3 regions of the Streptomyces sp. NPDC047085 genome follow, and region 2 is predicted to be linked to each of the others. Evidence: riboswitches for the same ligand, from Rfam matches in the RefSeq annotation. Region 2 holds a riboswitch; each other region holds the start of a gene.
The links. Region 2 has a riboswitch for thiamine pyrophosphate ahead of thiO (glycine oxidase ThiO). Riboswitches for the same ligand answer to the same signal wherever they lie in the genome.

Region 1: linked by a shared signal. The riboswitch ahead of thiC (phosphomethylpyrimidine synthase ThiC) and the one ahead of thiO (glycine oxidase ThiO) in region 2 are both predicted to bind thiamine pyrophosphate.
Region 3: linked by a shared signal. The riboswitch ahead of ABZ865_RS25900 (thiamine ABC transporter substrate-binding protein) and the one ahead of thiO (glycine oxidase ThiO) in region 2 are both predicted to bind thiamine pyrophosphate.

The regions. Positions count from the first base shown of each region.
Region 1 is NZ_JBEYUW010000004.1:526,560-537,049, reverse strand. It holds gene ABZ865_RS17935 (cyclophilin-like fold protein) at 1-89, shown strand, start outside; gene hisC (histidinol-phosphate transaminase) at 242-1,321, opposite strand; gene ABZ865_RS17925 (LacI family DNA-binding transcriptional regulator) at 1,752-2,864, shown strand; gene ABZ865_RS17920 (metallophosphoesterase) at 3,163-4,239, shown strand; gene ABZ865_RS17915 (hypothetical protein) at 4,433-5,299, shown strand; gene thiC (phosphomethylpyrimidine synthase ThiC) at 5,439-7,235, opposite strand; TPP riboswitch at 7,228-7,401, opposite strand; gene ABZ865_RS17905 (YibE/F family protein) at 7,473-8,903, shown strand; gene ABZ865_RS17900 (SsgA family sporulation/cell division regulator) at 9,016-9,453, opposite strand; gene ABZ865_RS17895 (IclR family transcriptional regulator C-terminal domain-containing protein) at 9,552-10,337, opposite strand.
Region 2 is NZ_JBEYUW010000001.1:914,225-924,714, forward strand. It holds gene ABZ865_RS03910 ((2Fe-2S)-binding protein) at 1-46, shown strand, start outside; gene bfr (bacterioferritin) at 95-574, opposite strand; gene ABZ865_RS03920 (sulfite oxidase-like oxidoreductase) at 752-1,384, shown strand; gene ABZ865_RS03925 (DUF4396 domain-containing protein) at 1,403-1,897, opposite strand; gene ABZ865_RS03930 (deoxyribonuclease IV) at 2,027-2,893, opposite strand; gene pknB (Stk1 family PASTA domain-containing Ser/Thr kinase) at 3,007-4,941, opposite strand; gene ABZ865_RS03940 (thiazole synthase) at 5,246-6,040, opposite strand; gene thiS (sulfur carrier protein ThiS) at 6,044-6,256, opposite strand; gene thiO (glycine oxidase ThiO) at 6,253-7,494, opposite strand; TPP riboswitch at 7,492-7,604, opposite strand; gene ABZ865_RS03955 (hypothetical protein) at 7,659-8,012, shown strand; gene ABZ865_RS03960 (FAD-dependent oxidoreductase) at 8,038-9,285, shown strand; gene ABZ865_RS03965 (Rv2175c family DNA-binding protein) at 9,365-9,730, shown strand; gene thiE (thiamine phosphate synthase) at 9,829-10,476, shown strand.
Region 3 is NZ_JBEYUW010000008.1:111,036-121,525, forward strand. It holds gene ABZ865_RS25865 (hypothetical protein) at 1-755, shown strand, start outside; gene ABZ865_RS25870 (VOC family protein) at 859-1,272, shown strand; gene ABZ865_RS25875 (LOG family protein) at 1,334-2,458, shown strand; gene ABZ865_RS25880 (LAETG motif-containing sortase-dependent surface protein) at 2,629-3,315, shown strand; gene ABZ865_RS25885 (maleylpyruvate isomerase family mycothiol-dependent enzyme) at 3,411-4,208, opposite strand; gene ABZ865_RS25890 (ABC transporter ATP-binding protein) at 4,233-5,255, opposite strand; gene ABZ865_RS25895 (iron ABC transporter permease) at 5,255-6,856, opposite strand; gene ABZ865_RS25900 (thiamine ABC transporter substrate-binding protein) at 6,895-7,968, opposite strand; TPP riboswitch at 8,037-8,144, opposite strand; gene rlmN (23S rRNA (adenine(2503)-C(2))-methyltransferase RlmN) at 8,170-9,276, opposite strand; gene ABZ865_RS25910 (hypothetical protein) at 9,402-9,719, opposite strand; gene ABZ865_RS25915 (hypothetical protein) at 10,214-10,490, shown strand, end outside.

The DNA of each region.
Region 1 (10,490 bases), on a different contig from region 2:
ATGTCCTGGGCCGGATCGAGGGAGACGTACGTCTCCTGGCGACGGTCCGGGACGGCGACCCGATACGCGTGGAACCGATCGACGGATAGGGCCCGGCTTGGACAAGCCAAGCCGTCCCGCCCGGGACGGGCCAAGCAGGCCCCCACCCGGGACGAGCCGAACAGGCCCGGCCCAGACGAGGAGAGCCCCGCACAAGGCGAGGCTCACCCGGATCCGCTTCGGGACTTCTCCCGAAGCCCGCTCAGACCTCCTTGCGGAACGCTTCCGCCACCTTCAGGAAGATGTCGTTCCCCTCGGTCTCCCCGACCGTCACCCGCACACCCTCGCCCAGGAACGGACGGACCACCACACCGTGCTCCTCACAGGCCGTCGCGAACGCCGCCGTCCGCTCCCCCAGCCGCATCCACACGAAGTTGGCCTGGGTCTCCGGCACCGTCCATCCCTGCTTGCGCAGCGCGTCGACCACGCGCGAACGCTCGCACACCAGTGAGCCGACCCGGCCCAGCAGTTCGTCCTCGGCCCGCAGCGAGGCGATCGCCGCCTCCTGGGCGAGCTGGCTGACGCCGAAGGGCACCGCCGTCTTGCGCAGCGCCGCCGCCACCGGCTCGTGGCCGATCGCGAAGCCGACGCGCAGCCCCGCGAGGCCGTACGCCTTGGAGAACGTGCGCAGAACGCAGACGTTGGGCCGCTTCCGGTACAGCTCGACGCCGTCGGGCACCTCGGGGTCGCGGATGAACTCCCGGTAGGCCTCGTCCAGCACCACCAGCACATCGGCCGGAACCCGGTCGAGGAACCGCTCCAGCTCGGCCCGCCGCACCACCGTGCCGGTCGGGTTGTTGGGGTTGCAGACGAAGATCAGGCGCGTCCGGTCGGTGATCGCGTCCGCCATCGCGTCCAGGTCGTGCACATCGCCCGGCGTGAGCGGAACCTGCACCGACCGGGCACCGCTGATCTGCGTGATGATCGGGTACGCCTCGAAGGACCGCCAGGCGTAGATCACCTCGTCGCCGGGTCCGCTGGTGGCCTGGATCAGCTGCTGGGCCACGCCGACCGAGCCGGTGCCCGTGGCCAGGTGGGAGACCGGTACGCCGAAGCGCTCCGACAGCTCGTTCATCAGCCCGGTGCAGGCCATGTCCGGGTAGCGGTTGAAGTTGCCCGCGGCCGCGGTGACGCTCTCCATCACGCCGGGCAGCGGGGGGTACGGGTTCTCGTTGGAGGACAGCTTGTAGGCGACCGGTCCGTCGGCCGCGGCGGGCTTGCCCGGCTTGTAGGTGGGGATACCCTCCAGCTCGGCGCGCAGCTTGGGGCTCGTCTCGCTCACCGCAGTCCTCCTCGCGACCACCGGCGGACCGTCGACGCCGCCGGCTTCCAATACTCCTCACCTTATGAGGATTCGGCGCGCTTGCGTACTGCCGGGGAGCCGCGGGGGCGCGAACCTCGTCCGTCCCACGGGCATCAGGGGCATCGCCGTACGAAGGCGTACGGATCGGGGGGCGCGCCGCACATATATCTATGCGCCGGTAGCTCACGCCGTGGCGCGCATCACCCGTGAAGGTGAGTTGAGACCTCTTCGAGACATCGGAGACTTGGCAGGTCCACATGCGCCGCCACGTCACGTCCTACCGACAAGGTGCTCAACTGACTTGTTTTCTAAGGTAGTTAGCCCCTGACGACCATGCAGAAACGTGCCTGTCAACGCGTGCATATGCGTCCGCACTACCCCACCGCATGAGCCCTACTATCGGCTCGCCATGACAGCAGCAGGGAAGCACCAGGTGAGCCGCGCGGAAACCTCACGTCGAGGCAGCCGGCCGGGCCGGGCGGGCATCAGGGACGTGGCCGCCGCCGCCGGGGTCTCCATCACGACCGTCTCCGATGCCCTCAACGGCAAGGGCCGGCTCCCGGATGCCACCCGGCGCCATGTCCGCGAGGTCGCCGACCGGCTGGGGTACCGCCCCTCGGCCGCCGCCCGCACCCTCCGTACCGGCAAGTCGGGACTGATCGGCCTGACCGTGACGACATACGGGGATGAACCTTTCACCTTCACCGAGTTCGCGTACTTCGCCGAGATGGCGCGGGCCGCCACCTCGGCCGCGCTCGCCCGCGGCTACGCGCTCGTCATCCTGCCCGCGACCTCCCGCCACGACGTCTGGTCCAACGTCGCCCTGGACGGCACGGTCGTCATCGACCCCTCCGACCAGGACCCGGTCGTCAGCGAACTGGTCCGGCAGGGGCTGCCCGTCGTCTCGGACGGCCGCCCGGCCGGCTCCCTGCCCGTCACCGCCTGGGTCGACAACGACCACGAAGCGGCCGTCCTCGGCATCCTCGACCACCTCGCCGACGCCGGCGCCCGCCGGATCGGCCTGCTCACCGGCACGACCACGGACACGTACACCCATCTGTCGACCACGGCCTACCTGCGCTGGTGCGAGCGCGTCGGCCAGGACCCGGTCTACGAGGCCTACCCGGCGCACGACCCGTGCGCGGGCGCCGTCGCCGCCGACCGCCTGCTCGCCCGCCCCGACCGGCCCGACGCCGTCTACGGCCTGTTCGACCCCAACGGCACCGACCTGCTCGCCGCCGCCCGCCGCTACGGACTGCGCGTCCCGGACGACCTGCTGCTGGTGTGCTGCAGCGAGTCCACGGTGTACGCCACCACCGAGCCGCCCATCACCACGCTCTCCCTGAAGCCGCGCCGCATCGGCACGGCGGTGGTCCAGCTCCTCATCGACGCCATCGAGGGGGTCGACTCCGACCAGCCCGTCGAGCAGGTGATACCGACCGAGCTGATCGTGCGTACCTCGTCCCAGCGACGTCCGCCACGCACCACGGTCAGCCCGCCGCGGGCGCCGGAGGAGGGGTAGCGCCGACGGCTGGCGGACGGCCCGCGCGCAGCCGGGGCCTCCGGTGCGCGGGCCTTACCGCCCCCCAACAGGCCGGGCGACCTCTTTCGGCGGGCGAGCGGCAGCGGATGGGCAACCGGGCGAACCCCTGCCCAAACGGGGCGAAAGCCGCGGTGAACAGGAGTCTTGCTCCGATTCACCACCCCTGGGTCATCACACGGCGCGACGCGCATTCCTATGATGGGCCCACGACACCGCGGGCCGCTGCGACCAGGCAGTCCGAAGCGGTGCAGCTGCGGCGCGATGGTGGAGGGGTCTGATGACTCAGGGGGCCGGTCAGGGACCCGAGGTGGAGCGGACGGCGACGTTGCGCGACTTCCGGGTACCCGCGTACGTCCACGAGACCGGTCCGCACGTCGACACCCACCCCGGCGACACCCTCCCGCCCGTCGACGAGACCTACCCCGAGGGCTACACGCCCACGCAGCGCGACCTGCCCGTCATCAACCGCGGCGACACGCTCCAGGTCCCCGTCGAACCGGCTCCCGCCGCCCCGGCCCCGCAGCCCGCGACCGGCCTCGGCCCGCTCTACGTCGTCGGCGACGTCCACGGCTACCTCGACGAACTGGTGGCCGCCCTGGAGGAGAAGGGTCTGATCGACGCCTCGGGCCAGTGGTGCGCGGGCACCACCCGGCTGTGGTTCCTCGGCGACTTCACCGACCGCGGCCCGGACGGCATCGGCGTCATCGACCTCGTGATGCGGCTGTCCGCCGAGGCCGCCGCGGCCGGCGGCTACTGCAAGGCCCTCATGGGCAACCACGAGCTGCTCCTGCTCGGCGCCAAGCGGTTCGGCGACACCCCCGTCAACTCCGGCGCAGGCACCGCCACCTTCCAGGCGGCCTGGCTGCTCAACGGCGGCCAGAAGACCGACATGGACCGCCTCCAGGACCACCATCTGCAGTGGATGGCACGCCTGGACGCCGTCGAGGAGGTCGACGGCTATCTGCTCGTGCACTCCGACACCACCGCCTATCTCGACTACGGCGACTCGATCGAAGCGGTCAACGACACCGTCCGCGAGACGCTCACCCGCAACGACGCGGACGAGTGCTGGGACCTGTTCCGCAAGTTCACCAAGCGCTTCTCCTTCCGTGACGAGGGCGGCGCCGACGCCGTGCGCTCCCTGCTCGATACGTACGGCGGCACCCGGATCGTTCACGGCCACAGCCCGATCCCCTATCTGCTCGGCGAGGTCGGCTCCGAGGACGGCGAGGAGGGCGGCCGCCCCCTCGTCGAGGGACCGCACGTCTACGCCGACGGGCTCGCCATCGCCATGGACGGCGGCGTGACCATGTCCGGAAAGCTGCTGGTCCAGCAACTTCCCCTGGACACCTGAGGATTCACCGCTCCGCTCCCCTCCGACCCGTCCCGGCCGGGCGGGCGCGGGCCGACCACCCCAATTTCCGGCAACCCCCTGTCACCGTGTGCCGTCACGGCTCTACCATCGGCTTATCCGTAGCAGGCTCCCCTCCGTTTCTGCCCGACGGCTCGCCGGCGTGCGAGCCCCAAGCCCTACGGAGCATCGGGGGATGCACATGAACAGCGTTCCGCAGCACCTGCTGAGCGAGGACCGCCAGGAATTCGAGCGGATCCTCGATGAGGCGCTGCGCTCCGCACCACACCGCCCGGAACTGTCCGCTGTCGGACAGCGGCTCAACCCCGAACAACTGCGCACCATGGCGCTCAACGCCACCGCCCTCATCACGACGGCCGCGGCGGCCGAGTACCAGCACTATGTGAAGGTCCGCGAGGAACTGCGCCATCCGGCGCCGTCCACCCTCTCGTCCACCGACTCCGATTCCGATTCCGCGGAACCGGGTTCGGGCGCGATGGGGCTCGCCACCACCCTCGGCGAGACCGCCGAGCCCACCGGCGCGGGCGCCGTCGCGGTCGTCGCCGTGCTGGCCCCCGTCCTCGCCGGAACCGCCGCCGCGATCTTCCTGCTCGTGGGCTACATCCTGAAGATGCTGGCCCCCGAACAGGCCTTCGCACGGACCATGCTCACCGCCGGGTGGGTCTTCGGCGCCCTGACCGCGGGCGCGATCCTCGTCGCCGCAGCCGGACTGCTGCTCACCGCCCTGCGCAACAGCGCCGCCGCGGAGGCCCAGTCCCACAACGAGGCGAGCCGCGAGGTGGACAGGGCCAGAGAGGCCTGGCGGGACGCCCTGCTGGAGCGCGGCATCCTGCCGTTCCTCCGGGACGCCCTCGCCCAGCCCGACACGGCCGCCCTGCACCGCACGGCGCCCGCGGCCCCGACCGGCAGAATGCCGCGCCTGGGCTACGGCCGCCCCGGCTTCAGCAGCCCCGACGACGGCACCGCTTCCGGCCGTCCGAGCTTCACCAGCCCGGACTACACGAGCCCCGACTTCGGCGGCCCGGAACACCAGCCGGAATGACCCCCGGCCTGCGCCCCTGACCGGGGCGCGGCCGGACACCGGCCACCCGCGGACGCCGGTTGGCGCCGGGGCCACGGAACTCCGCCGGCGCTGCCCCCCGGACACATAGGCCTCAGGAAGCAGCCCCGACCGCAGTGCGTCAGTCCGCCATCGGCAGGTACACGCGGTTGCCCGCGGCCGCGAACTCCTTCGACTTCTGGGCCATGCCCTCCTCGATCTCGGCCTTGCTGCTGCCGTGTTCGCGGCGGATGTCCTGCGAGATCTTCATGCTGCAGAACTTCGGCCCGCACATCGAGCAGAAGTGGGCCGTCTTGGCGGGCTCGGCCGGCAGGGTCTCGTCGTGGAACTCCCGCGCGGTGTCCGGGTCGAGGGCGAGGTTGAACTGGTCCTCCCACCGGAACTCGAACCGGGCGTCCGACAGCGCGTCGTCCCATTCCTGCGCACCCGGGTGCCCCTTCGCGAGGTCGGCTGCGTGGGCGGCGATCTTGTAGGTGATGACGCCGGTCTTGACGTCGTCACGGTTGGGCAGGCCCAAGTGCTCCTTGGGCGTGACGTAGCAGAGCATCGCCGTGCCCCACCAGGCGATCATCGCGGCACCGATGCCGGAGGTGATGTGGTCGTACGCCGGCGCGATGTCCGTGGTCAGCGGGCCGAGCGTATAGAACGGAGCTTCATCGCAGATCTCCTGCTGAAGGTCGATGTTCTCCTTGATCTTGTGCATCGGGACGTGACCGGGGCCCTCGATCATCGTCTGTACGTGGAAACGCTTCGCGATCCGGTTGAGTTCCCCGAGAGTCCGGAGTTCCGCGAACTGCGCCTCGTCGTTGGCGTCCGCGATCGAGCCGGGACGCAGGCCGTCGCCCAGCGAGTAGGTGACGTCGTAGGCGGCGAGGATCTCGCAGAGCTCCTCGAAGTTCTCGTACAGGAACGATTCCTTGTGGTGCGCCAGGCACCACGCGGCCATGATCGAACCACCCCGCGAGACGATGCCGGTCTTGCGGTTGGCGGTGAGCGGGACGTACGGCAGGCGCACGCCGGCGTGGACGGTCATGTAGTCCACGCCCTGCTCGGCCTGCTCGATGACCGTGTCCTTGTAGATCTCCCAGGTCAGTTCCTCGGCCTTGCCGTCGACCTTCTCCAGGGCCTGGTAGAGCGGCACCGTGCCGATGGGGACGGGGGAGTTGCGCAGCACCCACTCGCGGGTGGTGTGGATGTTGCGGCCGGTGGAGAGATCCATGACCGTGTCGGCGCCCCAGCGGGTCGCCCAGGTCATCTTCTCGACCTCCTCCTCGATCGAGGAGGTGACGGCGGAGTTGCCGATGTTGGCGTTGACCTTCACCAGGAACCGCTTGCCGATGATCATCGGCTCGATCTCCGGGTGATTGACGTTCGCGGGCAGGACCGCACGGCCCGCCGCGATCTCCTCGCGGACGACCTCGGGCGACACGTTCTCCCGGAGGGCCACGAACTCCATCTCGGGCGTGATCTCGCCCCGGCGCGCGTACGCCAGCTGCGTCACCGCCTGACCGTCACGGCCCCGGCGCGGCTGACGCGGGCGTCCCGGGAAGACCGCGTCCAGGTTGCGCAGCCCACCGCGCGGGGAGGTGTGCTTGATCCCGTCGTCCTCGGGGCGCACGGGACGGCCCGCGTACTCCTCGGTGTCACCGCGGGCGATGATCCAGTTCTCCCGCAGCGGCGGCAGGCCCCTGCGGACGTCGGTGTCGGCGAGTGGATCGGTGTACGGGCCCGATGTGTCGTACAACGTGACCGACTGCCCGTTGGTGAGGTGCACCTGACGGACCGGCACGCGCAGGTCGGGGCGCGAACCCTCGACGTACGACTTGTGCCAGCCGATGGACTTCCCGGCCCCCGCGTCCGTCGACCCGGCGGTCGCGTTCTGCGTGGAGGCAGGCGTGCGTGCGTCCTTGTTGGTCATGAGACCTACTCCCTACGCCGGCATTACCCGGTAACAGGTTCGGCGGTCGACGCAGCGGTTTCCGTCTGCTGATGTTTCCCGTGAAACCACGTTCCACGTGAAACATCGCGAATACGGAGGTCAGCGCCCTCTCAGCCCGGTGCTCCGAGCTCCCGCGTGTGCAAAGGTGCCTCCACGCTAGCGTCATATGTGGCGTGATGAACAGTGGGCCTCCGCCGTTCTTGCAATGATCGGGCCGTGACCACGACACACCAGCCCCCGAACCCACCGCCCGGCCCACCTGGCCCACCCCACCGGCACGGCCCCGAAAACGGTGGCGGCCATGGTGCCGCAAACGGACATGGCTCCGGCGGCGGGCACGGCCACACGCACAGCCACAGCCACAGCCACGGACCCGCCGCGCCGGTCTCGAAGCATCTGCGCAAGGTCATCGCGGCGATCCTGGTCCCGTTCACCGCGGCCGTCGTGGTGGGCCTCGTGGTGCTGTGGCCCGGCGGAGCCCCGTCGCACCAGCGCACCGGCGTCGGCTTCGACCGCCAGACCCAGCAGGCCACGGTCACCAGGGTGGTCGAGGTGAGCTGCAAGTCGGTCAACGCCTCGGGGGAGACCCCGACCGGCGACACCTCCACCGCCGAGGGCAACGCGGCGCAGCAGGAGGCGAACGGCACCTGCAAGAAGGCGACGGTCCGGGTCGACAGCGGCAAGGACAAGGGCCGTACGTTCACCGAGATCGTGCAGCCGGACCAGTCACGGCAGTTGCACCAGGGCGAGAAGGTCGTGGTCGCCTACGAGCCCTCGGCGCCGAGGGATCTGCAGTACTCGGTCACCGATGTGAACCGGAAGTTCCCCATGGCGCTGCTCGCCGGGATCTTCGCGCTCGCCGTCGTGGTGGTGGGCCGGCTGCGGGGTGTCATGGCGCTGGTCGCGCTGGCCGTCAGCTTCCTGGTGCTGACCCTCTTCATCCTGCCCGCGATACTTCAGGGCTCGAATCCGCTGCTCGTGGCGGTGGTCGGGTCGAGCGCCATCATGCTCATCGCGCTCTACATGTGCCACGGACTGTCCGCCCGTACGTCGGTCGCGGTGCTCGGCACGCTGGTCTCGCTCCTGCTGATCGGCGTCCTCGGCTCCGAGTTCATCGACTGGGCCGCGCTCACCGGCAACACGGACGACAACACCGGCCTCATCCACGGCCTGTATCCGTCGATCGACATGAGCGGTCTGCTGCTGGCCGGCGTCATCATCGGTTCGCTGGGCGTGCTGGACGACGTGACGGTGACCCAGACCTCGGCGGTGTGGGAGCTGCACGAGGCCAATCCTGCGATGGGCTGGCGGGGGCTGTACCGGGCGGGCATCCGGATCGGCCGCGACCACATCGCGTCCGTGGTCAACACCCTTGTCCTCGCCTACGCCGGTGCCGCGCTGCCGCTGCTGCTGCTGTTCTCGATCGCGCGGAGCAGCGTGGGGGACGTGGCCAACAGCGAGCTGGTGGCGGAGGAGATCGTGCGCACGCTGGTGGGCTCGATCGGCCTGGTCGCCTCGGTGCCGGTCACCACCGCCCTCGCCGCCCTCGTGGTGTCGGCCGACCGGCCGTCCTCGGGCACGGCGGCTCCCGCCGGCGCCCAGCCCCCCGCGGCGCGTGGCGGCAGGGGGCGGCGCCGGAAGCGGTGAGCGCGGTCCCAGGCCCGCCACGTCGACGAGAGCCCGACATCCCACGCAGAAGCGTTTCTGCGCAGCTTCACGCGACACTGCGGACCCCCTGGGGCTCGGTTGCCGCAACGCTTCAGCCGGCGCTCTGCTCCTCGGCCAGGATGCGATCCAGGGCCTCGTCGAGGTGGGCGTCGAAGTCGGCCAGCGCACCCTCCTGACCGAGCGGCACCAACTTGTCCGTACGGTCGAGGAAGGCCACGAGCGGCGGCGCCGAGGAGCGGAACAGCGCCTGGTCGCCGCCCACCTGAAGCCGGATCAGCACCTCGCCCAGCACCTCGGAGTCGGCCGGGGCGATGTGCACGTCCCCCTCCCCGCACGGCCGGCCGACCCCGTCGATCATCAGCTCCCGCCCGAAGGCCCAGGTCACCGGGGCATCGCCGGGCAGATGGAAGGTGAGCCGCACCGCATAGGGATCAGTGGTCTCGTAGCGCAACTCCACCGGGATGCGGAAGGAGAGCTCCTCCGAGACGAGAAAGCTCATCATGACTTCTGCCTGTACGGACTCGCGCATCGCCTACCCCGTCGTATGACGTCGACTGGCCGGGATTGATCGCCCGACCGTGGTCAAATCTTGCTGAACGTGCACACCAGATCACAAGGAGTAAGTTTTCAGATACTGATAGAGAGGGCCAGAGACCCGAGATGACGCCCGATCTCGGCCTGCAACCGCTGGGCGGCGGGTACCAGCCGGTCGGACTGCTGGAGGGGGAGCGAGATCGCCATCGTGGCCGCCATGGTGCCGACCGTGATGGGAACCGCCGCGCAGACCGTGCCGAGGGCGTACTCCTGGCGCTCCACCACCAGATCCATGCGCCGCATCCGGGCCAGCCGCCGCAGCAGGGCCTCGTCGTCACGCACGGTGTACGGCGTGATGGGTCGCACGGGATACCGGGCGAGGTGGTCGCGGCGGGCGTCCTCGTCCAGCTGGGAGAGCAGGCACTGGCCGATCGCGTGGGCGTGTCCGGTCTCGCGGAAGTCGGCCCACTCCTCGACCGCGGGCGTCTCACGTGTCTCGGAGACGCACATGACCTCGATCTCGCCGTCCCGGTACATGGCGTAGTACACGGGCACACCGATGGAATCGCGCCACTGCGCGAGCGTGTCGGCCACCGTGCTGCGACGTTTCTGCTGTGCTCCGCTGCTGCTGAGCCGATCGACCGCGTCGCCGAGGAGGAACAGCCCCTTCTCGCGGCGCAGATAGCCCTCGTGCACGAGGGTGCGCAGCAGGTGATAGGCCGTGGGCAGGGCGAGGCCGGTCTCGCGTGCGAGCTGTTTGGCGGGGGCGCCGTACTCGTGCGCGGCGACGGCCTCCAGCAGGCGCAGGGCGCGCTGGACGGATCCGATGAGGGTCGCGGAGTGCTTGTCGGGGCCGGTCGCGACGGGCGGGCGCTGCATGGGGGGTGTGCAGGACCGCGGCGGGGCGGGCGGTGTGTGGGGTTCTGCCGGTGCGGTGTCAACCGTGGCCAAGGGGTCACTCCCGAAGGCGAGGGTGGGCTGCCCGTGCGGGGAGACACGGGTGGGGGTGCGTGCCGCCCGAGGGGTCCGGGC
Region 2 (10,490 bases):
GCTCGCCGGGCTGTCCGGCCCCACCGGCCTGGACGAAGCGGCCTAGTTCTTCGGCCCGCCCGGCTTTCCGGCCGTCGCCGGGCTCTGCCGCCGCCTAGCTCTCCGGCTGCTCGATCAGCTGGGAGATGTAGAGCGCCTCGCCGAGCTTGTCCACCAGGTCCAGCTGGGTGTCGAGGTAGTCGATGTGGTGCTCCTCGTCGGCGAGGATGGTCTCGAAGATGTTCGCGGACGTGATGTCGCCCTTCTCGCGCATCACCTTGATGCCCCGCCGCAGCCGGTCGATCGCCTCCACCTCGATCTGCCGGTCGGCCTCGAACATCTCCTTGACGGTCTGCCCCACCCGCACATGGAACAGCCGCTGGTAGTTGGGCAGCCCTTCCAGGAACAGGATGCGGTCGGTGAGCACCTCGGCGTGCTTCATCTCGTCGAACGACTCGCGCCGCGTGTACGTGGCGAGCTTGTACCAGCCGAGGTTCTCCTGCATCTTCGCGTGCAGGAAGTACTGGTTGATCGCGGTCAGCTCGCCGGTGAGCTGTTCGTTCAGGAACTCGATGACCTCGGGGTCGCCCTGCATCGCAGCGGCTCCTTCCACACGGAAAAACGGGGGAGGTATGCCGCCGCATGATTTCACCGGCAGGGAAGATCGTCCAGTAAGTGCGTACTTAGTTAATTACGTGCTTGCTTAGTGGCAGTTGTCCGGTTCGTGAACCGGTGGTCAAGGGCACTGCCCAAGGTCTGTCAGGATGGATACATGGGTCATCCGGTGGAGCGCGTGTCTGGAGCAGGAGTGGGGCCCGACCTTCCGCCGGGGCAGCGACTCCAGCGCGGATGGCCGGTCATGCACTACGGGCCCGTCCCGAAATTCCGGCCCGAGCGCTGGGAATTCAGTGTCTTCGGCGCCACCGCCGACGGTGACAAGCGCGCGTGGAACCACGAGGAGTTCACGGCCCTGCCGTACACCACCGTGGTGGCCGATCTGCACTGCGTGACGAAGTTCAGCATGCTCGGCGCGGAGTGGGGCGGGGTCCCGGCCCAGGCGATCCTGGACCTGGCCCCGCCGGCGCCGGACGTCACCCATGTGATGGTGTGGGCCGAGTACGGGTTCAGCTCGAACCTGCGGCTGTCGGACTTCGCCTCCGACCGCGCGATCTTCGCCACCCACAAGGACGGCGAGCTCCTCACCGCCGAGCACGGCTTCCCGGTCCGCCTGGTCGTGCCCCACCTGTACGCGTGGAAGGGCCCCAAGTGGGTGCGCGGCGTGGAGTACATGACCGCCGACCGCCGCGGCTTCTGGGAGGAGCGCGGCTACCACAACATCGGCGACCCCTGGAAGGAACAGCGCTACTCCTACCAGGAAGAGCCCGGGGACGGCCCCGAGCTCTGACGTCTCCTGGTGTGCCGGTCAGTGGTGGTACTGGTGCACCACCGCGTGGCCCTTGCCCCGGCTGATCGTCCACTTGTTGACCGGGGTGGTCACCACGAAGGCGATCACGAGCGAGATGACCAGCGAGATCCAGAACAGCGCGTCGCTCAGCGTGGCGTCCATCGCCGAGGGCCAGACCAGGATCACGCCGTTGTCGATCAGTTCCATCACGGCGATCGACAGGGTGTCCGCTGCCAGCGCCACCTTGAAGGCCGTACCGAAGTCGACGCCCGCCTTCAGCACCCCGCGCAGGGTGAGCGAGTAGCCGAAGAAGAAGGCCAGCACGATCGCCAGGATCATCGTCGGCAGGTTCCCCCAGCCGAACGCGGTGCCGATGACCATGCCGAGCACTTCGCCGATGGCGCAGCCGGTGAGGCAGTGCAGGGTCGCCTGGGCGGCCATGGACCAGGTGGTGGCGGGCGCGTGGTGATGCGCGTGGCCCTCGTGGTGATGCGCGTGCGCCGCGTGTTCCATGTGCTGGGCGTGCTCGGCGTGCTCTGTGTGCTCCGCGTGTGCCTCGTGCTGCATGACTACCCCCATGTCAGGTAACGGTTCCTGCACCGAGCAAGAACCGTATACCCCCCAGGGGTATTCCCCAAGTGGTTATCCGTCGCGGAGTTTTTTCAGCCGCTCCACATCCGCCGCATGCCCCTCCTTGCCACCGGGGGTCTCGATGATCAGCGGGACGCCCCGCGTCGCCGGGTGGGTCATCAGGGCGCGGAAGGGGTCCTCGCCGATGTGACCGGCGCCGATGTTCTCGTGCCGGTCCTTGTGCGCGCCCACCACGTCCTTGGAGTCGTTGGCGTGGATCAGCCTCAGCCGGCCCTCGCCGACGGTGTCGACCAGCAGGTCGAGGGTCTGGTGCATGCCGCTCGGGCCGGTCAGGTCGTGACCGGCGGCGAAGACATGGCAGGTGTCGAGGCAGACGCCCAGCTTCGGATGGGCGTCCAGCGCCTCGAAGTACGGGCCGAAGTCCCAGGTGCGCGAGCACAGCGAGAAGCCCTGCCCGGCGGTCGACTCCAGCAGCAGGAACGGGTCGTCGTCGTGGGTCAGCTCGTCCAGCAGCGGCAGCATGCGCTCCCGCACCTGCCGCAGCGCCACCTCCCGCGTCCGCCCGCCGGTCGCGCTGCCGGTGTGCACCACCACGCCGAGCGCGCCGATCTCCCGCCCGCGCCGCAGCGAGTGCCGCAGCGACTCCACCGACCGCTCCACGGTCGCCTCGGTGTGCGAGCCGAAGTTGATCAGGTACGGCGCGTGCACGTACACCGGGATCGACTCCGCTGCGCACACCTCACGGAACGCCTCGTCCTGCCGGGGGTTCCCGGCCGGGGTGGCCCAGCCGCGCGGATTGGCGACGAAGACCTGCACGGTCTCCGCCTTCAGATCATGGGCGTACGACAGACCCACCGTGTGCAGTCCGCCGGCCACCGGCACGTGACCGCCGACGGGATTGCGAGCGGCACCGGACAGGGCCCCCGAGGGAGCGGAGGGGCCGGGAGAGGCGGAGGCGGGGGAAGAGGGCTGCTGGCTTGTCACCCGTTCAGAGTGTCACGCCTTCTTCCCCCGCCGGTCCGCGGTCCGCGTCATCGGATGGTGATCGTGATCGTCGACCCCTTGGGCGCCCTGTCGCCGCCCTCCACCGACTGCTTCTCCACGGTGTCGCCGAACAGCCCGAGCAGCCCGCGGTCCTCCTCGACCTTGAAGCCGGCGTCCTCCAGCTCCTTCCTCGCGTCGTCCACGTTCGACCCGACCACGTCCGGGACCTCGACCATCTCCGGGCCCTTGGACAGCGTCAGCGTCACGGTGTCGCCCTCGGCGGCCCGGCTGCCGTCGCCCGGGGTCTGCCGCGCGACCTTGCCCTTGTCGAACTCGGAGTTGACCCGCTCGGTGGCGATCTTCACCTTCAGCCCGGCGTCCTCCAGCTCCTGCCGGGCGCTGTCCGGGTCGTCGCCGGTGACGTCCGGCACGTCGACGGGGCTGCCCTTGCTGACGACGAGCGCGATCGCCGCGCCGGCGTGCTGCTTGGTGCCCGGCTGCGGGTTCGTACCGATCACCTGGCCCCGGGCCACGTCCTCGCTGAACTCGCGGGTGACCATGCCCGGCTCGAGGCCGTCCGCCTTCAGCCGGGCCCGCGCCCTGGCCAGCGACTGTCCCTTCACGTTCGGCACGTTCACCGTCTCCGGGCCGAGCGAGACGGTCAGGGTCACCGAGTCGTGGTCGCGGATCCGGGCGCCGGGCGCGGGGTCGGAGCTGATGACCGTGCCGCGGTCGACGGTGTCGCTGTAGGCGTGCTTGACCTGCTTGACGTCGAGACCGGCCGCGTGGAGCCGGTCCTTGGCCTGCGCCTCGGTCCGGGACAGCACCGGCGGGACCTTCGTGAACTGGCCGGAGTTGATGTACCAGACCCCGGCGCCCACGCCGAACACCACCAGCACGGCCGCGACCAGCGTCAGCAGTCCGCGCCGGGGCCGCTGAAGGGTGCGCCGGGGAGGCTCGGGCGGGGCGCCCAGCCGGGTGGTGTGCCGCACGCCGCCGGGCGCGGGCTCCTCCTCGTCCTCGTTGACGGGCAGCGGCCGGGGCACGGTCAGCGAGCGCGGGATCACGCTCGTACGGTCCTCGGCGATGTCGTGGCCGGCGGAGAGCGCCTGCGGCGGCAGGGCGTCCAGCTGCGCGGCGCTGAGACCGGCCCGCGCCTGGAGCACCTGGCCGAGCAGTGCCGCCGCGTCCTGCGGGCGGACGTCGGGGGTGCGCGCGGTGGCCGAGGCGACCAGCTCGTCCAGCTCGTACGGCAGCCCGGGCACCAGCGCCGAGGGCGGCGGCACGTCCTCGTGGATGTGCTTGTAGAGCACCTGCGCGGGTGTGTCCCCGGAGTGCGGCTTGCCGCCGGTCAGCATCTCGTAGAGCACCACACCGCACGCGTACACGTCGACGCGCGGGTCGGCGGTGCCCTGCTCGATCTGCTCCGGCGCGAGATACGACACGGTCCCGAGCACGGCACCCGTCGTGCTGGTCTGGGTGTCCACGGACCGCACCAGCCCGAAGTCGGCGACCTTGACCCGGCCGTCGTCCCCTATCAGCACGTTCTCGGGCTTCATGTCCCGGTGCACGAACCCGGCCCGGTGCGCGGCGCCGAGCGCGGCCAGCACGGGCTCCAGGATGTCCAGCGCGGCCCGCGGCTGCAGCGCGCCCCGCTCGCGCAGCACGTCCCGCAGGGTGCACCCGGCGATGTACTCCATCGCCAGGTACACGTACGACCCGTCGGTGCCCTGGTCGAAGACCTGCACCACGTTGGGGTGGGCGAGCCGGGCGACCGACTTGGCCTCCCGGATGAACCGCTCCACGAACGACCCGTCGGCCGCCAGCGTCGGGTGCATCACCTTGAGCGCGAGCACCCGGTCCAAGCGGGTGTCCAGGGCCCGGTAGACCGTGGCCATCCCGCCGACGGCGATCCGCGCGTCGACGCGATACCGGCCGTCGAGCACCTGCCCGACGAGGGGGTCCTGAAGGGTCGTATCCACGCAACGGAGTCTACGAGGAGGGACCGACAGGCCCGGCCCACTGCGCTGTTCGGGCGACGGAATGCAGCAGACCTGTGACTGTTGTGCGACCGTGTGGCCGGGTTCCGTCCATTCCGCCCTAGGGCCTGCCTTCCGGATCTTGCCGGGGTCGCGGGGTCTGGCACGCACATCTGCGGCGTTGTCGTCGATCGCCGACGCTCCGCGTCGACTCCCTCCTCCGCCTTGCATCTGCACGCACCAGACCCCGCTCGGGTCCGCCAGGAGGCTCGGTCAGCCGGAGCCGGCCTGATCCGGAAGACAGACCCTAGAAGGCGGGCCGCTCGGGGTCCAGATGCGCGCGGCCCTCGGTGGGGGAGGAGGCCTCCGCGAAGTGCCGGCGCGGGATCCGCCCGGCCAGCCGGGCCAGCCGTCCCGCCTCCACCGCGTGCTTCATGGCGGCGGCCATCGTCTCGGGCTCCTGTGCCCGGGTGACGGCGGAGGCGAGCATGACGCCCGCGCACCCCAGCTCCATCGCCAGTGCCACGTCGGACGCCGTACCGGCACCCGCGTCCAGGATCACCGGCACGCGCGCGTGCTCCACGATCAGCTGGAAGTTGTGCGGGTTGCGGATGCCGAGCCCGGAGCCGATCGGCGAGCCCAGCGGCATCACCGCCGCACAGCCCACGTCCTCCAGCTTCCGCGCGAGCACGGGGTCGTCGTTGGTGTACGGCAGCACCGTGAACCCGTCGTCGACCAGCGTCTCCGCCGCGTCCAGCAGCTCCACGGGGTCGGGCAGCAGGGTCCGCTCGTCGGCGATGACCTCCAGCTTGACCAGGTCGGTGCCCAGCGCCTCCCGGGCCAGCCGGGCGGTCAGCACGGCCTCCCCGGCGGTGAAACAGCCCGCGGTGTTCGGCAGCACCCGGATGCCCAGCTTCTCCAGCACCGACAGCACCGAGCCGTGCACCGAGGGATCGACCCGCCGCATGGCCACCGTGGTCAGCTCGGTGCCGGAGGCGACCAGCGCGCGCTCCAGCACGTCCAGGCTGGGCGCGCCGCCCGTGCCCATGATCAGCCGGGAGCCGAGGGGCACACCGCCGAGGACGAAGGGATCGTCGGCCATGGGTCAGCCTCCTTGCACGGCGGTGAGGACTTCGACACGGTCGCCCTCGGTGAGGGCCGTGGTCGCCCACTGCGTGCGCGGGACGACGGTCTCGTTGACGGCGGCGGCCACCCCGGAGGGCGCCGCGGTGAGGGTCTTCACGAGGGAGTCCAGCGCGGTGCCCGGGGCGACCTCGCGGCGCTCCCCGTTCACGGAGATGGTGACGGAGAGGGTCATGCGGGCTGCTCCATGCGTGCGTGCTGTTCCATGTGTGCGTGCTGCTCCCTGCGCGTGTGCTGTTCCCTGGGCGCGTACTGTTCCCTGGCCGCGCCGCCGAAGCGCTGCGGCGTGAACGGGCGGGCCTCCTCGGGCAGTTCACCGCCGGCCAGCAGCTCCGCCATGACGTCCCCGGTGACCGGGGTGAGCAGCACCCCGTTGCGGTAGTGCCCGGTGGCCAGCAGCAGCCCGTCCAGGCCGGACGGGCCGAGCAGCGGCGCGTTGTCCGGGGAGCCGGGGCGCAGCCCGGCCCGCGTCTCGGTGAGGGGCAGCTCCGTGATGCCGGGCACCAGCTCGTGGGCGTCGCGCAGCAGCTCGTACACTCCGCCCGCCGTCACCGTCGTGTCCCAGCCCAGCTCCTCGCTGGTGGCGCCGACGACCAGCTCCCCGTTCTCCCGGGGCACCAGGTACACCTGGCTGCCCCGCACCACGGCCCGCACGGTACGGCTCAGGAACGGCGCGTACCGGCGCGGCACGGTCAGCCGCAGCACCTGGCCCTTCACCGGCCGCACCGGAGGCAGCACCTCGTCCGACACACCCGCGAGCCGCCCGCTCAGGCTCCCGCCCGCGAGCACCACCTGCCCCGCGGCCAGCGCGGTGCCGTCCGCCGTGGTGACGCCGGCGGCCCGGTCCCGTACGACGTCGAGCCGCTCGGCCCACGACCGGTGGAAGACCACCCCGGCCTGCTCGCACGCGGCCACCAGGGCCGCGGCCAGCCGCCGCGGGTCGATCTGGTGGTCCCCGTCGACCCTGAGGCCGCCGCGCACGCCGGGCGCGAGCATCGGCTCCAGGCGTCGGCAGTCCCGCCCGGACAGCCACTCCGCCTCCAGACCGGAACGCTGCTGCAGCGCGTGCAGTTCGCGCAGGTGGGCGCGGTCATCGGCATCGAGCGCGATCGCGAGGGTGCCGCAGCGGCGGTAGCCGAGGTCATGGCCGGTCAGCTCGGTCAGCTCCGCCGCGAAGTCGGGGTAGCGGCGGGCGGACTCCAGGTTCAGGGCGAGCAGCGTCTCCTCGCCGTAGTGCAGTTCGGTGACCGCGGCCAGCATCCCCGCCGCGACCAGCGCGGCCCCGCCGCCGGGCTCGGGGTCCACCACGGTCGTGGCGAGCCCGCGCTGCGCGGCCCGCCAGGCCGTGACCAGGCCGATGATCCCGCCCCCGATGACGAGGACATCGGATGTATCGGACGTACGTGACGACATGGGCGTCCAGCCCCTCCCTTCGCCGGCATGACCCGGATCAGGTTCGTACGGTCGGAGGCCGCCCAGCCTCCCTCTCAGCCCGGTGCGTCCGGGCTCCCGCGAGTGCTTGTACGGTGGCCACCCTAGCCCGCGAAGCCGTTCGCTTGTAAAGGGAGCCTCTGCCCATGGCCCGCTCGCTCGACGGACTGATCCTCGCCCCGGTCGCGGACCAGGCCCCAGGTCAGGTGGGCACCCGTACCCGGTTCGCGTACCACGAGAAGGACGGCGAGATCTGGGCCGAGTACGCGGGCGGCGACGTCGTACGCGGCCATCTGGTCGGCACCCGGGACGGTGACCGGCTGGACTTCCGGTACGTCCAGCTCAAGCACGACGGGACCACGTCCTCGGGGCACTGCGTGTCGACCGTCGTCGAGCTTCCGGACGGGCGGGTGCGCCTGGAGGAGGCCTGGGAGTGGGAGTCGCAGCCGGGCGCCGGGACGAGTGTCGTGGAGCAGGTCCGCAGCACGCCCGCTGACTGACGTGTCAGTTGTCTATGGTGATCGGGTGAGCGAGCAGACAGCGCAGGAAGGCACCGCGCACCAGGGCGCGGGACGGGAGCGGCGCGTGGTCGTCGTGGGTGCGGGCATGGCCGGGGTGCAGACCGCGGTCGCCCTGCGGGAACAGGGTTTCAAGGGCACCGTGACCCTCATCGGCGCGGAACCCCATCAGCCCTACGACCGGCCGCCGCTGTCCAAGGCCGTGCTGCTCGGCACGTCCGAGGGCTCCGCCTTCGACGTCGACTTCGAGTCGCTCGACATCGAACTGCGGCTCGGCTGCGAGGCGCTGGGCGTGCGCCCCGCCGACCACGCACTGGACACCGAGGCCGGGCCCGTCCCGTACGACGTCCTCGTCCTCGCCACCGGCGCCGAACCGATCCGGCTGCCCGGCACCGAGGGCGTGCCCGGCGTGCATCTGCTGCGCACCCTGGACGACGCCGAGCGGCTGCGGCCCGTGCTCGCCCGGCAGCACGACATCGTGGTCGTCGGCGCCGGCTGGATCGGCGCCGAGTTCGCCACGGCCGCCCGGGAGGCCGGCTGCTCGGTGACCGTCGTCGAGGCCGCCGGCCGGCCGCTGGCCGGCGCACTGCCCGCCGAGGTCGCCGCGCCGATGACCGCCTGGTACGCCGACAGCGGCGCCGAACTGCGCACGGACGCGCGCGTGGAGCGCGTCGAGCCCGGCGAAGTGGTGCTCGCGGACGGCTCGCGGCTGCCCGCCGGCGCCGTCGTGGTCGGCATCGGCGCCCGCCCCGCCACCGGCTGGCTGGCCGGCTCCGGCATCGAGCTGGGCGGGTACGGCGAGGTCGTGGCCGACGACCACCTGCGCACCTCCGCCGAGGACGTGTACGCGGTCGGCGACTGCGCCTCCTTCCCCTCGGCCCGCTACGGCACCCGGCTGCTGGTCCACCACTGGGACAACGCCCTGCAGGGGCCGCGTACGGTCGCCGCGAACATCCTCGGCCAGCAGACCGTGGTCTACGACCCGGTGCCGTACTTCTGGTCCGAGCAGTTCGGCCGGTTCGTCCAGTACGCGGGCCACCACGCCACCGCCGACCGGATGGTGTGGCGCGGCGACCCGGAGGGCCCGGCCTGGACGGTGTGCTGGCTGCGCGAGGACCGGCTGGTCGCCCTCCTGGCGGTGGGCCGCCCGCGTGACCTGGCCCAGGGCCGCCGGCTGATCGAGTCGGGCCGCCGCATGCACCCCGAAGCCCTGTCCGACCCGGGCCGCCCGCTGAAGGACGCCACGGCGGACTAGGCGCGTCGTCCCAGACGCGTCGTCCTCGGTGGACGGGCCTGACTTTCGACTGTCGGTGGTGGATGGCAGGCTTATGTGCGTGACCGAGATTGACGCAAAGATCGATGCTCTCGTGCCCGCCTGGCTCACCCTCCCCGACATCGCCGAACAACTCGGCGTCGAGGTGACGCGCGTGCGGCAGCTGGTCAAGGAGGGCCAGCTCATCGCCGTACGCCGAGGTGAGAACCGGGCGCTGCACGTCCCCGCCGCCTTCATCGACGGGGACAAGGTGGTCAAGGGCCTGACCGGGACCCTGACGCTCCTGCGGGACGACGGCTTCACGGACGAAGAGATGATCGAGTGGCTCTTCACCCCCGACCCGACCCTGCCCGGCACCCCCGCGCAGGCCCTGAGCGAGAATCGGGGTACGGAGGTGAAGCGCCGGGCCCAGGCGCTCGCTGTCTGAACCCACGCACCTCGGGGGGCGTACCGGCCGCGGCCCGGCCCGGCCCGTACGCCACCCGCTCGCACGCCCACGGACACCGACCACGGGGGGACCCACGCATGTCCGACACCGCCCGCTCCGCTCTCGCCGACGCCCGGCTCTACCTCTGCACGGACGCCCGCCGGCGGCAGGGCGACCTCGCCGAGTTCCTGGACGCGGTCCTGGCCGGCGGTGTCGACATCGTGCAGCTGCGCGACAAGGGCATGGAGGCCGCCGAGGAGCTGGAGCACCTGAAGGTCTTCGCGGACGCCTGCGCCCGGCACGGCAAGCTGCTCGCGGTCAACGACCGGGCCGACGTCGCCCACGCGGCCCGCGCCGACGTGCTGCACCTCGGCCAGGGCGACCTCCCGGTGCCCGCGGCCCGCGCGATCCTCGGCGAGGACGTCCTGATCGGCCGCTCCACGCACGCCGAGTCCGAGGCCGCCGCGGCCGCCGTCCAGGAGGGCGTGGACTACTTCTGCAGCGGCCCCTGCTGGCCGACGCCGACCAAGCCGGGCCGCCACGCCCCCGGCCTCGACCTGGTCCGGTACACCGCCGCCCTGGGTACCGACCGGCCCTGGTTCGCCATCGGCGGCATCGACCTGGACAACCTCGACCAGGTGCTGGACGCGGGCGCCCGCAGGGTCGTCGTGGTCCGCGCGATCACCGAGGCCGACGACCCGGGCGCCGCGGCGGCGGAGTTCGCGAAGCGGCTGCGGCAGGCCTGAGAGCTGCTTCCGGG
Region 3 (10,490 bases), on a different contig from region 2:
CACGGCCGGCGGCGGCCGACGTCGCCGCCGGGCCGGAGCCCAGGGCCGAGCACGCCGGGGTCCAGGACAGCGACGCCGACGCCCATGCCGCGGCCACCCTCGCGCCGGCCGCCGGGCCTGCCGCCGACTGGTCCGGCGCCCTCCCCAGCCCCGCGCCGCCGCGCGAGGTGCCGGCCGGGCTCCCCTGGGGCATCGCCCTGCTGGCCGCCGGTCTCGCCGTGCAGGCCTACGCCGGCCGCTCCACCGCCACGCCGGCCCTCACCGCGCTGCCCGCCGAGGCGGTCGCGGTGCTGGCCGGCTGGATCGTCACCGCGCTCGGGCTGATCCTCGCCGCCCCGGGCCTCACCCACCTGTGCGGACGCCTGCTGCAGTCCGCCGCGCCCGGTGCGCTCAGGCTGCTGGCGGGCCGGGTGCTCATGGCGGAGGCCACCCGGATCGGCCCCCCGCTGGGCGTGGTCTGCGCGGTGGCCTCCGCCACCTTCGCCATGACCGCCCGGCACGACGGCTTCGCCCCCTCCTTCGGCCCGCTGACCACCCTCGGCCTGCTCGTGGTCTCCGGCTGCACGCTGGCGACCCTGCTGACCGCCGCCGTCGAGGCCCGCCAGTCCCGCGCCGACACCACCGCCGCGCTGCTGCGCCTCGGCGCCCCGGCCACCATGCTGCGCAGCGCCGCCGCCCTCCGTGCCGGGGCCCTGATCGCCCTGTTCGTCCCGCTCACGCTGGTGATCGCGAACCTGGCCGTGCTCGCCCGCTGAAGTTGTCCGAAAAAATTTCGCGGACCGCCGATGACTTCCGGGGCGGCCCGGCGTCTATCCCAGCGAACGACACCAAGCGCACGGACCACAGGGAGAAACCCCGATGTACCAGCAGATGATCTTCGTGAACCTGCTCACCAACGACGTGGCCGCCACGAAGAAGTTCTTCAGCGAGCTGGGCTACACGATCAACCCGCAGTTCAGCAACGACGACTGCGCCTGCGTCCAGATCAGCGACACCATCGTCGCGATGCTCATGACCAAGCAGCACTGGTCCCAGTTCACGAAGAAGGAGCTGGTCGACTCCACGAAGGCGAGCGAGGTGCTGCTCTGTCTGAGCGCCGAGAGCCGCGAGAAGGTGGACGAGTTGGTGGACAAGGCGCTCGCGGCCGGCGGCACCGCGCACGCCGAGCCCCAGGACCACGGCTTCATGTACGGCCGCTCCTTCGACGACCTCGACGGTCACACGTGGGAGGTCATGTGGATGGACCCGGCCGCGGTCCAGGCCCAGGGCTGAGCGTCCGCGCCCGAACAGCCGACGCCGGGGTGAACCACACGACACCCCCTAGCATGGGCGGGTGCATCCGATACCCGCCCAGCCCCACCGTGCCGCCCACGACCGGGAGATCGAGTCGCTCGCCGAGTTCGACGAGGTCGTCGCCGAGCACGGCACGCTCGCCCGGTACCGTGTGCAGGCCGTCGAACTGACGGGCCGTACACGCGCGTTGCTCACCCTCGACACGACGGGTGCCGTCTTCCTCGGCTGCCCGATGGAGCCCGAGGCGGCCGCCCATGTCCGGTCGACCGGAGCCCTGGTGTTCCCGCCGGTCCCGGGGCTCCCCTTCGACCCGTACCGCGGTTTCGCGTACACCCCCGACGAGTTGTTCGAGTCGCTGGACGAGGGGTACGAGGCGACGCCGGACGCCCGCGCGTACGCCTGGTTCCAGCGGACCAAGGCCGACGGCGACGTCTTCGCCTCGATGCTGCGCGCGGTCCACGACGACGCGGTCTCCGACGCGCTGGACGAACTCCTCGTCGGCGCACGGGTGGTGGGCGTCATGGGCGGCCACGCGATGGCCCGCGGCACCGCCGCGTACGCCGCTGCCGCCCGGCTCGGCCGCGAGCTGGCACGCGCCGGGTTCATGGTCGCCACCGGCGGCGGACCGGGCGCGATGGAGGCCGCGAACCTCGGCGCCTACGCGGCCCCCTTCGACGACGGCATGCTGGAGGAGGCACTCCGACTCCTCGCCAAGGCCCCCTCGTTCCGGCCGTCCGTCACCGAATGGGCGCGCGTCGCCTTCGAGATACGCGAACGCTGGCCGGACGGCGGGGAGTCGGTCGGCATCCCGACCTGGTTCTACGGCCACGAGCCGCCGAACGCCTTCGCCGCGCACATCGCCAAGTACTTCGCCAACGCCACCCGCGAGGACGGCCTGTTGGCCCGCTCCACCGCCGGCGTGGTGTTCCTGCCCGGCGCCGCGGGCACCGTACAGGAGATCTTCGACAACGCGACGCCGAACTACTACGAGTCTCGGGGCGAGCCGACGCCGATGGTGCTCGTCGACGAGGAGCACTGGACACGGGAGTTGCCGACCTGGCCACTGCTGCGGTCGCTGGCGCGGGGGCGCGCGATGGAGTCCCGTATCGCCCTTGTTGACCGGATCGAGCAGGCTTCGGAGTTGATCAAACGTCTCGGCGGTTAATAACCGAGTAAAGTCAACACCTGTTGGCGGCATATGCATTGACAGTTCTTACGGGGCGCTTATAAACCTGTGAGCCACTTGGTGGTGTTGGGACCTCGTCTCTCATCCGTCGTCCCAACTCCCCCACAACCCCCCGCAGTTATGCACTCTGTAAAGGACAAACGTTGTCCATGACTCGCCGTGGCGCACGCCGTTCCGTGCGCATTCTGGGTGTTGCATCCGCTACCGTCGCGCTCGCTCTGGGCGTCACCAATACGGCCCTGGCGTGCAACATCCGTGAGTTCTCCGCCGAAGCCACCTGCGTCGGCGACAAGGGCCAGATAGTCGTCACCGACAAGGACGCCTCCGGCACCCCGGCCACCATCACCGTGTTCTCCAAGACCCCGGCCGGCGTCGAGAAGCAGGTGGGCGAGCCGCAGGTGGTCAAGGGCTCGCGCGAAGGCACCACCGTCACCTTCGACGAGAACTGGAAGCCGGACGCGACGTACCGGATCCACGTCAAGACCGAACGGTTCAATGTCGACAACGACATCCAGCCGGACCTGACCACCCCGTCCACGGCCTGCAAGAAGGAGGAGTCCCAGTCTCCGACCCCGCCGGCCTCCCCCTCGGCGTCGCCGTCGCCGTCGACGAGCACCTCGGCCCCGGCCCCGTCGGCGTCCGAGAGCACCCCCGCCCCCGCGGACACGCCCGGCGACAACGCGCCGTCCCCGGCGACCGGTGACTCGAACCTCGCCGAGACCGGTGCGAACTCCAACACCGGTCTGATCGCCGGTGTCGCGGGCGCGCTGGTCGTCGTCGGCGGTGGCGCGGTCTTCTTCGGCATGCGCCGTCGTGGGGCGAAGAACGGCGGCTGACGCCGCACTTCGTCACACCGCTGAGTAAAACACTGCAGAACGCTGCGGCCCGTCCCCGTATCCCCGGGGGACGGGCCGCGGTCGTGTTCCGGTCGTCAGCCGAAGGTGGCGCGGTCCAGCCAGAACTCCAACACCTCGCGCTCGCCCAGCACCTCCAGGCCGGGGGTGTCCAGCGGCAGCCGCCGGTAGAAGGCGAGCAGCACCGAGGTGAGCGGGCCGCGCAGGGCGACGGTGGCCTTCTCGTGGCCGCGGCGCCAGCTGACGCCCTCCTCCCCCAGCTCCACGAGCCACTCGGCGTTCAGGTCCGGGTCGGCGTCGGTGGCGTGCAGGTGGATGCTGCGCCCGGGGCCGCGCAGCTCCTTCGCCTGCGGCAGGGCCCCGGTGCGCTGGACCCACTCCACGAGCTGGAGCCATTCGTCCACCGCGTCGGCGGCGACCTCGGGCGCGACCTCGTAGGGCAGGCCGGCCGTGAGCGCGGCGTCGGCGCGGTGGACGGTGATCTCGTGGGTCATACGACGGGCCCAGAACCCGGTGTTCTGGAGCCCCGCCCACGTCCATACCTCGACGTCGGGTCCGGCCTCGCGCAGCGCGGCGACGACCAGGTCGCCGGTCTCCGCCAACCACGCGTCCAGGGCCCCCGCGTCGCCCTGCTCCTCCGGCCCCGCCCCGTACGGCACCTTCTCGCGCGGGATGTTCTCCCGCGCCCGGTCGCGCACCAGCGCGTCCACCCAGCGCAGTGCGCCGCCCATGTGGCGTACGAGCCTTTCGAAGGTCCAGTCCGGGCAGGTCGGCACGGTGGCGGAGAGATCCGTCCCGGAGGTCACGATGGCCCTCAACCGGCCGACTTGATGGGCGATTTCATCGCAGTAACGGTCATGTGCGAGCAAAGTCATGCCCTCACCCTAGGGGCACGATGATCAACCGAGCATGACGGTTTCGGCCACGTCGAACGCGACACCCACCTCGGCCCCGACCTCCGGCGCCTCCCGGAGCGCGCAGGCCGCCTCCAGGCGGGGGCCGCCGTCCCGGGGCCGGAGACCGACGGCGACATGGGTGCCCTTGAAGGTGCGGGCGGTCACCGTGCAGGGCAAACCCTCGTCGGCTGCCACGAGCCGTACCCCGGCGGGCCGGACCAGCAGCGGCCGGCTGCCCCGGGGTGAGCCGTCGGGGACGGGCAGCTTGCCCCAGGGGGTGTCCGCCACCGCGTCGGCGACGGTCGCCGGGACCACATTCTCGAAGCCCAGGAAGCGGGCCACGAACTCGTCCGCGGGCCGCTGCCAGACCTCCAGCGGCGTCCCGGACTGGGCGATCCGGCCGTCCCGCATCACCACCACCCGGTCGGCCAGCGCGAAGGCCTCGCCCTGGTCGTGGGTCACGGCGAGCACGGTCGTCCCCAACCGGCCGAAGAGTTCCCGGAGTTCGACCACAAGTCGCTCCCGCAGCGAGCGGTCCAGCTGGCCGAGGGGTTCGTCCAGCATGAGCAGCCGGGGCCGGGGCGCGAGCGCCCGGGCGAGGGCCACCCGCTGCTGCTCACCGCCGGACAGCGCGGCCACGGCCCGCCGGGCGGCACCGGGCAGCCCGACCAGGTCCAGCAACTTCCCGATCTCCGCGTCCCGTTCGCCCTTGGGCACCCCGTGCATGCGCAGCCCGAAGGCCACGTTGCCGCCGACGTCCCGCTGCGGGAAGAGCTGGTGGTCCTGGAACATCAGCCCGACGCTCCGCCGGTGCGCGGGCACGCCCGTCTGGTCCCGGCCGCCGAGCAGCACCCGCCCGGAGTCCAGCGGCTGGAGGCCCGCCACCGCCCTGAGCAGCGTGGACTTCCCGCTGCCGCTCGGCCCGAGCACGCACACCACCTCGTGCTCGGCGACAGCGAGGTCGACCGCGTCGAGCACGGGCCGCCCGCCGAAGCGCACGGTCGCGGCATTCAGGCTCAGCAGCATCAGAACTCCCCCGTCCGGTCGGTACGCAGCCGCTCCAGGAGCAGCAGAGCCGCCGCGCACACCACCATCAGAATGGTCGAAAGGGCCATCGCCTGGCCGTAGTTGAGATCTCCGGGGCGGCTCAGCAGCCGGGCCACGGCGACCGGGAGGGTCGGGTTGTCGGGCCGGGCGATGAACACGGTCGCCCCGAACTCCCCGAGCGAGACGGCGAACGCGAACCCGGCCGCGATCAGAAACGCCCGCCCCACCAGCGGCAGATCGACCTCCCGCCACACCCGCCACGGCGAGGCCCCGAGCACGGCGGCCGCCTCCCGCAGCCGCTCGTCCACCGCGCGCAGCACGGGCAGCATGGTCCGTACGACGAAGGGGGCGCCGACCAGCGCCTGGGCGAGCGGGACCAGGATCCAGGACTGCCGCAGGTCCAGCGGCGGCTCGTCCAGGGCGATCAGGAAGCCGAAGCCGACGGTCACCGCGGACACGCCGAGCGGCAGCATCAGCAGCGCGTCGAAGCCGCGCACCAGCCGTCCCGCGTCCCGGCGAGCCAGCGCGGCGGCGGCGAGACCACCGACCGTCACGGCGATGGCGGTGGCGGCGACGGCGTACTCGAGGGAGGTCCACACGGAGTGCAGCGGCGCCACCAGGAAGGTGCCGCCATCGGCGTCGGTCAGCGCCCGGTAGTAGCCGAGGCCGGGCGCGTCGAGGGAGCGCCGTACGAGCACGGCGAGCGGCAGGACCAGCAGCAGCGCGATGGTGACGAGGACCCCGGCGAGCAGCGCCCACTGCCCGGCGCCGCGCGGCCGACGGGCGGTCACCTTCGGGTCGACGAGCCGCAGGGCGCTCTCCCGGCGCCGCACCGTCCAGGCGTGCACGGCGAGGATCGCGCCGACCGCCACGAACTGGACCAGGGTGAGCACCGCGGCCGTGGAGAGGTCGAAGACCTCGGAGGTCTGCCGGTAGATCTCCACTTCGACGGTGGAGAAGGTGGGCCCGCCGAGGATCTGGACGACGCCGAAGGAGGTGAAGGTGAACAGGAACACCATCAGCGCGGCGGCGGCCACGGCGGGCGCGAGGGCCGGCAGGGTGACCTTCCGCCAGGCCCGCAGCGGGGACGCGCCGAGCATCCGCGCGGCCTGCTCCTGCCGGGGGTCGAGCTGGGCCCACAGCCCGCCGACCGTGCGGACGACCACCGCGTAGTTGAAGAAGACGTGCGCCAGCAGGATCGCCCACACCGTGGTGTCCAGCCGTACGCCCCACAGCTCGTCCAGCAGCCCGTTGTGTCCGACCAGGGCCAGGAAGGCGGTGCCGACGACCACGGTCGGCAGCACGAACGGCACGGTGACGACGGCCCGCAGCAGTTGCTTGCCCGGGAAGTCGAACCGGGCGAAGACATGGGCGGCGGGCAGCGCGAGCAGCAGGGTGAGCGCGGTGGAGGCGAGCGCCTGCCAGGTGGTGAACCACAGCACGTGCCGGATGTCCGGCTGCGTGACGACGCCTGCCATCCGCCCCCATTGCCAGGCGCCGTCCACCTTCAGCCCGCGCGCCACGATCGCGGCGACGGGCCAGGCGAAGAAGACGGCGAAGAACGCGACGGGCAGGGCCATCAGCCCGAGCCGCGCCGCGTTCCCCCGCCGGCGTTCGGCTACTTCAGTACGAGCGAGGTCCACGACTTGACCCACTGGTCACGGTTGGCGGCGATCGTGCCGGGGGCCATGGTCGCGGGGTTCTTGGCGGCAGGCCCGTACTCGGTGAACTCCGCGGGCACCTTCGCGCCGTCGACCACCGGGTACACGAACATGTTCAGCGGCATGTCCTGCTGGAACTCCTTGGTGAGCAGGAAGTCGATGAACGCCTTGCCGCCCTTGGTGTTCTTCGCGTTGCTGAGCAGCCCGGCAAACTCGATCTGCCGGAAGCAGGTGCCGTTCGACACCCCGGTCGGGGCGGTGCTGGGCCGCTTCTTGGCGTAGATCACCTCGGCGGGCGGCGAGGACGCGTACGACACCACGAGCGGCCGGTCGCCGCCCGCCTTCTTGCCCTCGGAGGAACCGGAGAACTCCTGGTAGTAGGCCGTCTCCCAGCCGTCGACGACCTTGACGCCGTTGGCCTTGAGCTTCTTCCAGTAGGCCTGCCAGCCGTTGTCGCCGAACTGGGCGGCGCTGCCGAGCAGGAAGCCGAGGCCGGGCGAGGAGGTGGCGGCGTTCTCGGTGACGAGGAGGTTCTTGTACTGCGGCTTGGCGAGGTCGGCGTAGGACTGCGGCGGGGTCAGCTTGTGCTCGCTGAAGTAGGCCTTGTCGTAATTGACGCAGATGTCTCCGCTGTCGACGGGCGTGACGCGGTGCTTGTCCTTGTCGAGCTGGTAGGCGGCGCCGACCGTGTCCAGGCCCTTCGCCGCGTACGGCTGGAAGAGCCCGTTGTCGAGGGCGCGGGAGAGCAGGGTGTTGTCGACGCCGAAGAAGACGTCGCCCTGGGGGTTGTCCTTGGTCAGGATGGCCTTGTTGACGGCCTGTCCGGCGTCGCCGTCCTTCAGGACCCTCACCTTGTACCCGGACTGCTTCTCGAAGTCCTTGACCACGTTCGTGGAGACCGCCCACGAGTCGTGGCTGACGAGGGTGACGGTCTTGGAGTCCGCGGACGACGTGGCGTCCGTCGACCCGCACGCGGACAGCGTGACGAGGCCGAGCCCGACGGCCAGGGCCACGAAGGTCTTGTTGTGCACTGGATGTCCTCCTGGGGTTGGCCAGGAAGAACGCGGCCCCGCCCGGACCCCGGGCAGGGCACGACAGCTTGAGGTGATGACCGAACTTCCTACCCAGAATGACCTGGGCGAGGTTCAGAGGGTCTGCGGCCTGGTTGCCGCACTCTCAGCGCTGTGGCGCTCCCCTGTCGGAATATGAAGATATGAATGACGGGGGTCAGATTACCGCTCGGTGGCCGCGAGCTGACCACAGGCCCCGTCGATCTCCTGGCCCCGGGTGTCCCGGATGGTCACCGGCACCCCATGGGCGGCGATGGCCTCCACGAACGCCTTCTCGTCCTCGGGGCGCGAGGCGGTCCACTTGGAGCCCGGAGTCGGGTTCAGCGGGATGAGGTTGACGTGCACGGGCTTGCCCTTGAGCAGCCGCCCGAGCCGGTCACCGCGCCAGGCTTGGTCGTTGATGTCGCGGATGAGCGCGTACTCGATGGAGAGCCGGCGCCCGGACTTCTCGACGTACTCGAAGCCGGCGTCCAGCACCTCGCGCACCTTCCACCGCGTGTTCACGGGGACGAGGGTGTCGCGCAGCTCGTCGTCGGGCGCGTGCAGGGAGATCGCGAGCCGGCACTTGAAGCCCTCATCGGCGAACCGGTGGATGGCGGGCACCAGGCCGACGGTCGACACGGTGATCCCCCGCTGGGACAGCCCGAGCCCGTCCGGTGCGGGATCGGTGAGCGCCCGGATGGCCCCCACGACCCGCTTGTAGTTGGCGAGCGGCTCGCCCATCCCCATGAAGACGATGTTGGACAGCCGCGCCGGCCCACCCGGCACCTCGCCGTCCCGCAGCGCCCGCATGCCGTCCACGATCTGGTGGACGATCTCGGCGGTCGACAGATTCCGGTCCAGCCCCGCCTGCCCGGTCGCGCAGAACGGGCAGTTCATCCCGCACCCGGCCTGCGAGCTGATGCACATGGTGACCCGGTCCGGGTACCGCATGAGCACCGACTCCACCAGGGTCCCGTCGAACAGCCGCCACAGCGTCTTGCGGGTCGTCCCCTCGTCGGTCGACAGATGCCGTACGACCGTCATCAGCTCGGGGAACAGCGCCTCGCGCAGCTTCTCCCGCGAACCGGCCGGGATGTCGGTCCACTGCTCGGGGTCGTGTGCGTACCGCGCGAAGTAGTGCTGCGAGAGCTGCTTGGCACGGAACGGCTTCTCCCCGACCTCGGCCACCGCGTCCTTGCGCTCGGCGGGCGAGAGATCGGCGAGATGCCGCGGCGGCTTCTTGGCTCCGCGCGGCGCGACAAAAGTGAGTTCTCCGGGCTTAGGCATGGCTGTACCAGTGTCGCAGATCCAATTGGGTGACCTGGGGCTGTGGCTCGCTACGACTGTCGTTAGTAGGTGTCACCGGTCGTCACTGAGCGCCGTCGGACGGCCCAGGGACGGCCCAGCGGCGATCACTCGTCGGCTGCCAGCCACTCATCGAGCCGGACTCTGACCTGGTGGTTGTGCGCGTGCCAGAAGACCTCACCGCTGACGGAGGTCCCGAGGGCCGGGAGGTCCATCCCCTGCGGCATGGACGTGATCTCCGCGAGCGCTATGGCGTTCGGCACGCCGTCTATACGTATGAAGATCCCGAAGGGCTGGCGACCGAAGACCTCGCCGGTGATCCGGGTCCCTACAGGCAGGGCCGCGACGGTCGCCGCCCAGCTCGACCGGACCGCGTCAGCGGCCGGCGCTTCAGGGCCCGCCGTGGGCCAGGCGTACTCATCCATCGGTAGATCATGACGCCTCGGTCACCCCACAGCTCTCCGTTACCCCTGCGACGAGCTGCCTCGGGCCGTCGTCGTCCGCGGGTGTTGCCGTCGGCGCCTCCCTGTAGCGGACCACCGCTTTAGGAGTTCGATCTCCCCTCGGAATGGCTGGGGGCCGCCTCGTGCATCGGTGCCACACGTGGCTGCTGACTGTCGCCGCTGTCCGTGGTCGTTGATGTCAGCGTTGGATGTCAGCGAAACAGCTCCGGCACCGGGCAGGTCTCCCAAGGCTCATCCGGCCGGTCGGCCCAGCGCCACCAGACATGCCGACCGGCACACCTCCACAGCGTCCGGCAGGTTCGCCGGCCATGCTGCCGACAACGGGGTCACCGTAGGTTGACGAGACGGTGGGGGCGGCCAGCGCACGCTCATCCTGCAATGACTTCTCGGCAGGCTTCCTTAAGCCTGGAGCGAACAGCCAGACAACCGAGAGCAACTCTCGGTAACCATTTCACATGCCCAACCGAAATGCGCCGCTGCGCCGCGAGATTAGGATGCAAATTCCCCGCCCCAGATCTCACGCCAGGCGAAGTCAGGATACGAATCACCAAGTTGACCGTCCATCGAAGTCTGAGCGCCGCTATTCGCTGATAAATACCGTTTCCACGGCTGGCGCTACGCTGATGTCCGTCGCCGCGCTCGTCGTCTCTCTCGCCGCTTACTACGATCAGTGGTCTGGCGAGCAAGAGAACACACTTAAGGATGCGGCGCACGTGAACTGGTACTTCCTCT